4 regions of the Saccharobesus litoralis genome follow, and region 3 is predicted to be linked to each of the others. Evidence: predicted binding sites of a transcription regulator. Region 3 holds the regulator's gene; each other region holds the start of a gene.
The links. The regulator sigma-54, encoded in region 3, starts transcription at its own class of promoters, with help from an activator protein. The targets are predictions, from matches to a motif close to GTTGGCACGNNNNTNGNNT.
Positions count from the first base shown of each region.

Region 1: the regulator sigma-54 is predicted to act here: its motif matches at 1,929-1,947, upstream of C2869_RS14265 (FlgO family outer membrane protein).
Region 2: the regulator sigma-54 is predicted to act here: its motif matches at 2,002-2,020, upstream of C2869_RS08680 (TorF family putative porin).
Region 4: the regulator sigma-54 is predicted to act here: its motif matches at 1,330-1,348, upstream of C2869_RS22680 (FimV/HubP family polar landmark protein).

Region 1 covers NZ_CP026604.1:3,936,723-3,939,909, reverse strand. Annotated here, with positions in the region: gene C2869_RS14275 (FlgO family outer membrane protein) at 34-756, opposite strand; gene C2869_RS14270 (LPP20 family lipoprotein) at 756-1,238, opposite strand; gene C2869_RS14265 (FlgO family outer membrane protein) at 1,238-1,885, opposite strand; gene C2869_RS14260 (flagella assembly protein FlgT) at 1,993-3,187, shown strand, end outside.
Region 2 covers NZ_CP026604.1:2,477,598-2,480,784, forward strand. Annotated here, with positions in the region: gene C2869_RS08675 (TorF family putative porin) at 167-886, opposite strand; gene C2869_RS08680 (TorF family putative porin) at 1,239-1,940, opposite strand; gene rpe (ribulose-phosphate 3-epimerase) at 2,188-2,865, shown strand; gene C2869_RS08690 (S8 family serine peptidase) at 2,923-3,187, shown strand, end outside.
Region 3 covers NZ_CP026604.1:5,395,993-5,399,179, forward strand. Annotated here, with positions in the region: gene lptA (lipopolysaccharide transport periplasmic protein LptA) at 1-137, shown strand, start outside; gene lptB (LPS export ABC transporter ATP-binding protein) at 134-859, shown strand; gene C2869_RS20625 (RNA polymerase factor sigma-54) at 906-2,390, shown strand; gene hpf (ribosome hibernation promoting factor) at 2,418-2,705, shown strand; gene ptsN (PTS IIA-like nitrogen regulatory protein PtsN) at 2,714-3,163, shown strand.
Region 4 covers NZ_CP026604.1:3,834,237-3,837,423, forward strand. Annotated here, with positions in the region: gene lpxK (tetraacyldisaccharide 4'-kinase) at 1-291, shown strand, start outside; gene C2869_RS13820 (Trm112 family protein) at 281-469, shown strand; gene kdsB (3-deoxy-manno-octulosonate cytidylyltransferase) at 471-1,229, shown strand; gene C2869_RS22680 (FimV/HubP family polar landmark protein) at 1,478-3,187, shown strand, end outside.

The DNA of each region.
Region 1 (3,187 bases), 1.5 Mb from region 3:
CGGGGTAATCACCCCACCCTTTGCTTAGGTTATTTAACCTTGTGAAATAGTAATGCCATCTTTTTTACTAAAGTGGCGTATTTGTTCTGTTGCAGAATGAGGAATAAAGCCTTGAGCACTCGCCACTACAGCGCGAGATTCAATACCCACCACGCGTGCATGCACTTCAATACCTTGTGATTTTAATGTGTAAGTTCCCATTAAAACATATTCAATTGGGTGCCATTGTCGTAATTCATCAATGTCACGACTTAAGCCAAAATCACCCGTTTCAGTTACACGGATGGTACCGGTTGATTTGTAATCAATTACCGATAAACCCAGCTGTTGTGCTTCATGTAAAAAATTCTCAGCTAAATGCAGACCGATTAAATCAGTCTCTTCTAAATTTGAATCCACAGGCACAAAACTCGCAACAGCAATTGGTGTTTGCTCTGTCACGTAACGCATGTTTTTAATCAGTTTAATCGCTAGCGCTTCTACGTAATCACTAATCCGTAAATTAGCTTCACTAGAAATATTACTGTGATACTGAGTTAAATACTGATGAGGATCACGCGCCCAATGCCCCATTAGCTGTGCATCTTTATGGCCTGCAAACGCTTCAGAGCGAATTAATCGGTTTTCAGCTTGGATCTGCTGCAAGCTTTTAGGCTGTACATTTTTATTTATCGGAAACACCTGATCCGTTAATTGACAGCCTGAAACAATGGAAGCAACCGCCATTGCAACCGCAGTTTTAGCTAAGTTTTTCATTATAAATACCTCGCTTTAATGGCTTTTGATTGTCCATTAGTGAAAGCTCCTATACGGTAAATATCTCGTAAATTGAGCTCTAATTCTGTCACGTATATACCATCTAACTGATAAGTTTTAACAATACGCGCGCCTTTAATTACCCCACGTACTGACGTTTTAATACTTTCATTGCCTAATACTAAATCAGCAATGCGCGTATCACCGGTTAACTTATGGCCATATACTTTTTCTGTTAATTCTCGATAGGCATCCAGTTTAGAAGCCTTAATCGCTTTGATCATTTTAGTGGATTTATCTTGCCCCAACTGGGTTTGAATTGGCGCATAACCAGTTGCTGTTACAACGTAATCTTCTTCAGGCAAAATATACTGCCATTCGCTGTGTTTATTGACATTAATTCTTGACGATTCACAGGCGGTTAAAAGCACTGCAAGCACCAGCAAAATAAAGGCATTTTTAACCATCGATAAAACCCTCATTAATATGTCCTACGTCGCTCGCCTTTGTGATGTAAAAATCCATCACGCAGCCCGATATTGTCTTCTGTCCAAAACACATTGCTAGGCACAAAACCTTGAGCAGCAGATACCACTTGCTGCTCACTGAATTTAATTAATTTAACGTTAACTACCGCACCGCGTTCATGCTCAGTTAATGTGCCAGATAAAATATAACGGGCATCAACACGACTTTTTAACTCGCTTTTATTGCGGCTCCATATTTTATCGCCTTGCTCATTCACTTTAACCTGTTCCATTAGTTTGTGATCGACCACAGCAAACCCTCGCTTGGTTAATTCATACACAAAGCCTTCTTCCAATTGTCCACCTAAACTGGCTAGCGGATGGCCTGATTCTGGATTATTTAAACGTGTTTTTTGATCAACAAAATTGGTGACTAAAATTTTACCTGCCAATTTATTAGCACTTAAATTGAGTAATAACTCATCAGCCAACATATAGGTATAAGCTTTAACTGACAATTCGCTTATAGGCGCCGCATAATAATTTTCTGCCGAATGCTCGGGTGGCTTAGGCATCTGATAACTGTGTGTATTGGTAAAAGTACAGGCAGACAAAATCGCTGCTACGCCTGTTACAAACCAACACTTAATTAACCGCGTCATAAATTTGTCCTGTATCGGCAAAAGTCGCTTTCTTAACTCAGATAAGCATATTTTGTTCCAATAATGCCATTTACTATTAAATTAAGCAGCTAACCTAGATATTTGGCATGAATTTGGCACTATTTCCATTAACAGGACAAATATCAGTAATGAACACCATTATGTTCAACTTTTTGACAGTGACTAAAAGAGCTCGCTCATTTATGCAAAATTTAAGGTTTGATCTTCGGCTTATTAATACCGCAATTAGCCACATAGCTTGCCTAGTGACTTGTCTGCTGGCCATAACTTTACCCAGCAAGGTTTACGCCACTTGGTACGAGTCTACCGGCTCGGCTCATATCAAACGCGGCAACACACAATTAGCCCGACAAGACGCAGTGCGCTCCGCTGTCAAAGACGCATTACTATTTGCCGGTGCCACTGTGCAAAGTGCGCAGCAAGTGACAAATGGTTTACTCACCCAAGATAGCTTTGAAGTGCGCGCCAGCGGCTCGGTAAACGACATACAAATTCTTAATGAATACGTGGAAGACGGCAAAATTTTCGTTAACCTACGGGCCGATATTTTTGCCGATGAGCGGCAATGTTTTACCTCTCAGTATCGCAAATCCGTCGCGTTGTTACCGGTACAGTTGCAACATGCTAGCCATGCTAAAGTCGGTGCGGTTTATGAGTTTCCTAAAGTGCTTACTGAAAAACTGTTCAAACGCTTAAGTTCAGCCACAACTCAAGTTGATATAAGAGTGCTGGCTAACAACCGCTTGAATGTTGTTGAAAACAAATCAACAAATCGGGTTTATTCAGCTCGACACGAACTAGCAGAAGTCGCTAATCAAACCGATAGCCAATATATTGTTGCGGGTATCATACGTGATATGACAATGACAGAAGAGCCAACCACCAGTAGTTGGAATGGTTTATTCAAATCGACTGCTGAGCGCTATTTTGATCTGGAATTGCGCCTTTACAACGGTTACACAGGTGAAAAAATACAAAGCCTAGAATACGTTATGCAAGCCCAATGGCCCTTTGATAACCGCCGTACAGTTGACCCAACCAGTCGACGTTTTTGGGATTCAGATTATGGCCAAGCCGTACAAGAACAGATAGTAAAAATGACAGGCGAGTTAGACTCTGTACTGAAATGCCAAGCCGCCAACGCAAAAATATTGCAGGCCGCGCCCGATTCCATTCGTATAAACTTAGGAAAAGACAACGGCCTGCAAGTCGGCGACAAATTCAAAGTTATGCATCATGCCAGCTTTACCGACAAACAAGGCATAGTGCGTCCGCATTTTG
Region 2 (3,187 bases), 2.7 Mb from region 3:
AATTAACCCTGTAATTTAGCAAATGGTTATCAATTCAACCGTGAAAAATTTTGGAATTAAGGTACTCGAACTCGGTGAGTAATCTTAGAACAATAGCGTAACAAGCAATAGATACAAAAATGCCTGCATAAAGCAGGCATTTATTATCAATATTAACCTAAGTTAATTATTTGAATTTTTTAGCTAAACCAGAAAGGTCGAAATCCATACCGTATGAAAGGTAAACTAAGAACCCGTCATCACCTGAATTTTTAGTCGCTTTAGAAAGGCCTAAAGTAAAGTTTTGTTTTGAAGCTGAAACACCGATATTGCTCCAACTACCACCAGCATCTTTTTGGTAAGTGCCAACGTGAGCTGCATATTCAACATCTTTAAAGAAGCCTGATGCTGGAATTGAGAAGCTATAGTCAGCTGATAAATAATAATCGTCAGCAAAACCAGCTCCACCTTCAGAGTCAACACCAATAGCAAGACCAACAGTTAATGCTTCCAATTCTTTGAAAGATACTGAACCGTACAGCTCACTAAAGTCTAAGCCATCTTCGTTGCTAAAACCTTCAAGATAAACATACTCAATATAACCAACATCGTATGTTAACGCAGCTGTTTCACCAGCATAACCTACATACCAATCAAATTCGTAGTCAAATTTGTCACCATAATCAACAGTAGACATCCAAACACCAGCGTAGCCGCCAGATTTGTGTGCATAGTCTAATCCGCCTTGGATCGCGAAACCGTCGTCAGATTGTGTTTGACCACGCCATAAGTAGTTAGTAGTTACAGCTGCATTTGCGCTTAGGCCTTCTACTGCCATAGCTTGAGTTGAAGTAAAACCTGCTGATGCAAGAGCAACGATGGCTGCAATTTTTGTTAATTTCATCATTATTCTCCCCATACCTTAGAATATGAAAGTTAATTTTCCGTATTACCGCTTGTTTTTATTTAAGCAATTTACTTAGTACAAGGTGTACTAAGTTGATGAAGCAATTATTACAAAGCTGTTTCTTGCGAATTAACAATTGAATCGCCTATAACATATTGCTAATCAAGGGATAATTCAAGTGATCTACTTCACCAATATAGAGTTTTTACACTTTTTTAGGGCAAATGACTGCCGCTCACCAAAATGGGGCGAAGAAGGAATAAGGGATTGATTTTTGGGTATAAAAAAACGCCCACCTGAGTGAGCGTTATTTAAAATAGAGGTTTGCAGTATAGACTGCAATAAGGCTATTTTATAGTTCGAAGTCTAATGCGTAAGAAACGTAAACTTTTAAGTCGTCATCGATGCCATTGTCATCAGATGCCATTTTAGATGCGCCAAATGTGAAACTATCTTTAGAGATAGAAACACCTAAATCGATTTGTGAATCTTCGCCAACGAAATCACCGTCGTACATACCGGCATGAAAAGCTAATTCAGCACCGTTACCCACTTCAACTGCGTAATCAGCTGATAGGTAAATAGAGTCGCCAAAGTCTGCACCGTCGGCGTCAGCTAACACAGCGAAGCCTAAAGATAAATCACCAAGTGAATAACTTAAATAAATCTCACTGAAATCTGGATTGTTACCGATAGCCGCATCATTCGCGTCTGGGTAAGCAAAGTATACAAAACCTACGTCTAGGTCACCTACACTGTAGCCGAAATACAAGTCTAATTCAGTTTCCATTTCGCCATCAACAGGGTTGCCATTTGAGTCTTCACCCATACCCCAAGTTGCATTTGAGGCCCAAGTACCAGCATAAAAACCAGACTCGTGAGAGTAGTCAATACCACCTGAAATAGCTGCATCACCACCGGTTTGCTCCATACCACGCCATAAGTAGTTTGAAGTGGCCGCGACGTTAGCTGAAAGTTCTGCTACAGCGTGAGTTGATGTAAAACTTGCAGATGCGATTGCAACGATAGCTGCGATTTTAGTTAATTTCATTATTTCTCCCCATAAATAATATGAAATTCAAATAGTTATAAATTGCTTATTAGCATAAGAGCCATAGCAGGCAATGTGCCAATAAGTTATATTAAATCGTGTCTTTTATTTTTTTTGTTTAATTATCATGGGTTTACGATGTTTAACTTGTCATGAGCATTAAAACCAAAGACAATGTTGTTAGTTAATTCAGTTTATCGCGCTGGGCTATTTTGGTGCTTGGTGCTCATTTATGGTGCAAGTGATGACAATGCCTAAAATTCAAATTTCCCCTTCTATTTTGTCTGCCGATCTCGCTCGCTTGGGTGATGATGTAAAAGCGGTGTTAGACGCAGGCGCAGATGTTATTCATTTTGATGTAATGGATAATCACTATGTACCTAATTTAACCTTTGGCCCAGCCATTCTGACCGCATTGCGCGACTATGGCATTACCGCGCCAATTGATGTGCACCTTATGGTTGAGCCGGTTGACGATTTAATTAGTCAATTTGCTGATGCCGGCGCTAATATGATTAGCTTTCATCCCGAGGCGAGCCAACATGTCCACCGTTCATTACAGCTAATTAAGCAGCGCGGTATTCAAGCCGGTTTAGTACTTAACCCAGGTACACCATTATCTGTGTTAGATGAAGTTTTACACGAGCTCGACTTTGTTTTAATTATGTCGGTTAACCCTGGGTTTGGTGGTCAACAATTTATCCCGCATTCACTTGATAAAATTAAACGCCTACAGCAATTAATTAATGAAAAGGAACTTAATTGTTATATTTGTGTCGATGGAGGAGTGAAAACTGACAATATTGCTGAGATCACAGCCGCTGGCGCTAGCTATTTTGTAGCGGGTTCAGCTATTTTTAATGCTGATGATTATCAACAAGCGATCAGCACTATGCGTGATAATGCCGAGCAAGCTTTGTCATCATAAAACTCGCAATAAAAAAATAACCACAATCCTTAAGATTGCGCTAACTGGAATGTCAGCATGAAAAAAATAGTTAACAATGTACTGGCTGCCGCTTTGATGTCGTTGATGGCATCAAGCTATGCCGCGACCGATTTAATTGTACAGTGGAACAGCCAGCTACAAAAAGTTCCGGATAAAAGCTGGTTAGTCGATGGGGTTGCCACAGAAGTTAAATTACTTGCGCCAGCTAATGGTCGAGCGGTTAAATTTTTAAAGCTGACAGTTAGTGACGATGAGCAAGTTGAAAAGGTTATTTTTCAACTACGCAAAACCCCAGCGGTTA
Region 3 (3,187 bases):
TAAACCAAGCGGATAGCATGATTAACGGTGACCGAATTGAATACGATGTGGCTAAACGCCAACTCATCGCATCTTCCGACAAAGCCTCTGAATCGAGGGTTCGCGTTGTGTTAACTCCGGTAGCAAAAGAAAAATGACCAAACTCGTCGCTAAAAATTTAGCCAAAAGATATAAAGCTAGACAAGTCGTACAAAGCGTATCACTTGAAGTAAATTCTGGACAAATTGTCGGGCTACTTGGCCCTAACGGCGCAGGAAAAACAACCACTTTCTACATGATTGTGGGGTTAGTCGCTGCTGATAGCGGAGAAGTATCGCTAGACGACAAAGATATGACTCACTTCCCAATGCATGAAAGGGCAAGATTAGGGGTTGGCTATTTACCGCAAGATTCATCTATTTTTAGAAAATTGACCGTGCGTCAGAACATAATGGCTATTTTAGAAACAAACAAAGCACTAAATAGCCAACAAAGAGAAAATAAACTTGCAGAATTACTACAAGAGTTTCATATTGAACACATAGTCGATAGTTTAGGAATGAGTTTATCGGGTGGAGAAAGACGTCGCGTAGAAATTGCCCGAGCTTTAGCTGCAGACCCTAAATTTATCCTATTAGATGAACCTTTTGCTGGTGTTGATCCTATTTCAGTACTCGATATAAAAAGGATTATTACCCATTTAAAAGACAGAGGTATTGGCGTATTAATTACCGATCATAACGTAAGAGAAACGCTAGATGTTTGCGAAACAGCCTATATTGTTAGCCAAGGTAATCTCATTGCCTCTGGCAAACCGGAAAGTGTGTTAGCAAATAAACAAGTGAGAGAAGTGTATCTTGGCGAACAGTTTACACTTTAATGATGGTAAGCCAGCCTGTAACCGTGGCCAATAAACCGATTAGATAATGAAACAATCGTTACAATTAAAATTTAGCCAACAACTGACCATGACACCTCAGTTGCAACAAGCCATTCGCTTGCTGCAATTGTCGACCTTGGATTTACAACAAGAAATTCAAGATGCGATGGATGCTAATCCTCTGCTTGAACATGAAGAACAAGATAGTTTTGACAGCAACGAAAGCTTAGATTCAATCAAGGAGCCAGAATCTAACCTGCTAAATGGCTATGACGACACGCCAGAGCCTATTGCCGATACCAAACAAGAACTAGAGCGGACAGAAATTCCAGACCAATTAGTCACAGATACCACTTGGGATGACCATCTATCCCAGGGTGCCAGCCCAGCAGCTAAAAGCTCAAGTTATTCTGTTGCAGACGATACAATTTACCAAGGCGAAACCACTGAAACGATCCGTGACCACTTGTATTGGCAAATGGACCTGACCCCATTCTCACCAACCGATCAGGCAATTGCCACCGCAATTATCGATGCGGTAGACGACAGCGGTTATTTAACCGTTAGCGCTGAAGATATATTAGAGAGTATGGGCGATGACGAAGTTGAGCTAGACGAAGTTGAGGCTGTACTGAAACGCATTCAGTTATTTGATCCTATTGGTGTTGCGTCAAGAACCGCGCAAGAATGCTTACTGGTACAACTCAATCAATTTAGCCCAGAGACGCCTTGGCTTAAAGAAACTAAACAAATCATAGCCAATCATATCGACTTACTTGCCAATCGAGATTATCGAACCTTAAGCCGAAAAAGCCGGTTGAAAGAAGATCAACTGCGGGAAGTGATGAAACTCATTCATTCACTCAACCCTCGCCCTGGCAATGCAGTCATCGCGGAGGAAGCACAGTATATTGTCCCGGATGTTTCAGTGCGCAAAGAAAAAGATTCATGGATTGTTGAGCTAAATCCGGAAAGTGTGCCTAAACTTAAAGTAAACCAAGAATATGCTGCATTAAGTCGCACTGCGAAAAATTCAGCGGACACTCAATTTATTCGTTCTCATATGCAAGATGCAAAGTGGTTTATTAAAAGTTTGGAAAGCCGTAACGATACTTTACTCAAGGTCGCAAACTGCATTGTTGAACACCAACAAGGCTTTTTTGAGTATGGTGATGAAGCCATGAAGCCTATGGTGTTAAACGATATTGCCGAAGCAGTTGAAATGCATGAGTCGACAATTTCACGTGTGACTACACAAAAATACATGCACACGCCGCGCGGTATTTTTGAACTAAAATATTTCTTTTCCAGCCATGTCAGCACTGAGAATGGCGGCGAATGTTCATCTACCGCTATTCGCGCATTGATTAAAAAATTAGTAGCCGCTGAAAACCCAGCTAAACCGCTAAGTGACAGTAAAATCACCGACCTGTTAGCTGAACAAGGTATTCAAGTCGCTCGCCGTACCATAGCTAAGTACCGAGAAGCTTTGTCGATTCCACCATCAAACCAACGTAAGAGCCTACTTTAGGGCTCGCAACCATAGAAGGAAAAGCCTATGCAAATCAACTTAACTGGCCGCCATGTAGAAGTGACCGAGGCTTTAAAAACGTATGTCGACACAAAGTTTGCAAAACTAGAGCGACATTTTGATCATATAAACAATGTATATGTTATCCTAAGCGTGGAAAAGTTAGTGCAAAAAGCGGAAGCGACTTTGCATATTAACGGCGGAGAGATATTTGCCACGTCCGATCACCAGGATATGTATGCAGCGCTTGATTCATTAATTGACAAGCTCGACAGGCAAGTAATCAAACATAAAGAAAAATTAAAGAGTCATTAATCTGCTCAATGGAAATTGAACAACTAATCACTCCGGACTGCGTATTTTGCGCAGTTCCGGCTAAAAGCAAAAAAAGAATCCTTCAAGTTATTAGCCAATATGCGGCTAAACAGCTAGGGCAAACTGAAATACAAGAACAAGACATACTTGATGCCTTGCTAGCACGTGAAAAACTCGGCAGCACAGGTATAGGTCAAGGTATTGCCTTACCTCATGGTCGTCTTAATTGTAATAAAAGTTTAGCTTTGTTGTTAACCTCAGACGAAGCCATTGACTATGACGCGATAGACAATGCCCCAGTCAAAGTTTTCTTCGCATTACTTGCCCCTGAGTCTGAATGCCAAGACCACTTAAAGTCACTAGCACTAATAGCCGAAAAACTATCTGATAAAACTGTACTTAAAAGTGTGAAAAACGCTATAACCAATCAAGAGTTATACCAAGCAATCACTAATTAAGTTTGTTGTTAAGTTTATGGCAAG
Region 4 (3,187 bases), 1.6 Mb from region 3:
AATGCGGTTTGCGCTATCGGTAACCCTCAACGGTTCTACAATAGCCTGGCACAGTGCGACATTCAAATTGGCGATAGCAAGGAATTTATCGATCATCACCAGTTTACAGAAGCTGATTTTCATTTTACGCATCAACGCCCTGTTATTATGACCGAAAAAGATGCAGTAAAATGTCGTCATTTTGCCAAACAACACTTTTGGTTTCTGCCGATTGAAGCTAAGGTTAACCCCATATTTAAGAACAATTTAATTAACCAATTAACTGAATTAAAAACCAAATATGACATTTGATAAAAAATTATTAGAAATATTAGCTTGTCCAGTTTGCAAAGGTAAATTGGAATACGATGCTGATAAAAATGAGTTAGTCAGTAAAGCTGTTAATTTGGCTTATCCGGTTTTAGATGGCATTCCCGTGTTAATTGAAAGTGAAGCCCGCCAACTTTCGCTAGAAGAAAAGGAAAAATAGTATGGGTTATAGCATTGTTATTCCAGCTCGCTATGGCTCGACTCGTTTTCCAGGAAAACCATTAGCCGACATTAACGGTAAACCTATGATCCAGCGGGTTTATGAAAAGTGTCAAACAACGAATGCTGAACAAATAGTGGTTGCAACTGATGATGCACGTATCGCAGATGTAGTTAAGCAGTTTGGTGGACAAGTGTGTATGACAGCAGCCACTCACGAGTCAGGCACCGAGCGTATTGCAGAAGTCATTGACAAAATGGCAATTGCGCAAGATCAGGTTATCGTTAATGTACAAGGGGATGAACCTTTTATTCCCGCGGCAATCGTGGCTCAAGTTGCTGAAAATTTAGTGGCACGCCCACAAATTAATATGGCAACCTTAGCTGTAAAAATAGATGACGTAGAAGAAGCTTTTAATCCGAATGCAGTTAAAGTGTTAACTAATAAGGATGGGCTGGCTCTATATTTTAGCCGAGCAACGATCCCATACGATCGTAGTCGATTTTTAAATAATGATGCGCCTCAAGAAATCGGTGACTATTATTTACGTCATTTAGGTATTTATGCCTATCGCGCTGGCTTTGTTAAGCAATATGTTAGTTGGCAGCCTAGTGCATTGGAACAAATAGAGAGTTTAGAGCAATTACGCGTATTGTGGTACGGTGAAGCCATTCATGTCGATATTGCCCATGAGACACCGCCGCCGGGTATAGATACACCGCAAGATTTAGTTAATGCAATCAATAAAGGTTACATTTAAAGGGTCTTTGACTATCAGCGTTGAAAAAACTACCATTTTTGACGATAAGTTCGGTCCTGCTTGATTTATAGCATCTTTATATAAATTGGGTATAGTACGAGCTGGAACGGTGTTTGCTTAACCATCGAAAAGAGCAATAATTAGGTGATTGAAGGCGTATTTTATTCATTTAGGTAAATAAAGACCGCTTTCATGACAAACATTTGACGAAGTTAGGATAATAACGCGTCAGTTTCAGGATTCAAAACATGCGCTTGATAAGACGAATTTTGGTTTTCTGTACATTAGTGACAGTGATCAATTCGCCATTCATTTCTACTGGTAATTTCTTTGTTGCGGATGCTCATGCAGAAGGTATGCGTATTCGTGGCGACAAAGCAACCGATAATGGTTTAAGTGGAAAAACCTATGGCCCTGTATTAGCTACCGATACCTTATGGCGGATAGCAGAAAAAGTGCGGCCAGATACCAGTGTATCCACTTATCAAGTGATGGTAGCTATTTATCAAGCTAACCCAAATGCCTTTTTAGAGAACAACCTAAATCATATTCGTACGGGTTCTATTCTCGATATTCCCACCACGTCGGCAATGCGTAAGGTTAATCGCACTGCGGCGCGCAATAAATCCGATTTAGACGATGAAATATGGGCGGAGAAAAACCGCCGTATTCAGGCAGCAAAAGCGTCACCTGCGGAAAGAAAACGCCAAACGAATGCTAAACAAGCAGATGTCGAAGCCGCGAAGAAAAAACTGGAAAATGAAATTCAGTCTTTGCGTGAAGAGCAATTAAAAACCTATCAAATGATGCGCGAGCAATATGCGGCATCGATTGAGAACACCCAATTATTGATGCAAGAAAACGAAAGGTTGCGTAACCGTTTAGCATCAGTTGATGAAGAAGTGAGAAGCCTTAAACAGGAGCTCAGCCCTGATAGTGAAATGCGTCAACAAATTTCCGAGCTTGTCGAACGCAAAGATGAAGAAGTTGCCAAGGAACGTATAGAGCAAGAAGAAGCCGCAAACAATCCGCTTAATTCACTAATGGCAACTATTAGCTCGAATCCTCTCTATATCGCTTTAGCAGCGACTATTCCAGGTGGGTTAGTATTAGGTTTGATTGCTTGGTTTGTTTTCCGTAAGAAAAAACCAAAAGAAGAAGAGCCTATATTTGATAACAAACCGGCTACAGAAGCACCAGTGATGGAAGAGCCGGATTTAGACTTGTCGGATATGCAAACCAGTGACGATGATTTGCTGTTAGGGGATGAGCTTGATGATCAATTAGTACCAGATGAAGACACAATTCAGTTAGACGATGACGATGATGATTTACTGACCGATTCACTCGATGACGATTTAGACGACATTCTGGTTTATGAAGAAGATGACGACGATCTGCTGAGTGTACCTGATGAAGCACTGGATGAAGACGATGATAGCTTGATCGATCAATCCGATATTGATGACTTACTCGACTCAGGCTCAGAAGATGTAGCCGATGATGATATTGATGCGTTATTAGATAGTGCTGGAGAAGACGAAAGCTCTCCACAAGAATTGTCGCAAGATGAGCTAGATGAACTGCTTAGTGGAAACGATTTAAGTGACGACGATGATGATGATCTTGATTCTATCGTTGGACAAGATGATATTGATGCATTGTTATCGGGTGATGACGATTCAGTCGAAGATTTACTGGAAGGTGCAGACGATGACGGTGCAGGCAGTGGCGATTTAGATCAAGATGATCTTGATGCTTTACTTGATGAAGAGCTTTCTGGTGATAACCAACTTATTGACGAAGACGGTGTTGATGATGACATTGATCTTGGTGATTTCTTAGAAGAAGAACAAGACCTACCAAAAGCTGCTGTTGCTGAGGGCTCAGATACTGACAGCGAAGTGGCAGACGATGATTTTGATATCGACGCATTACTTGATGAAGGGGCTGGGTTA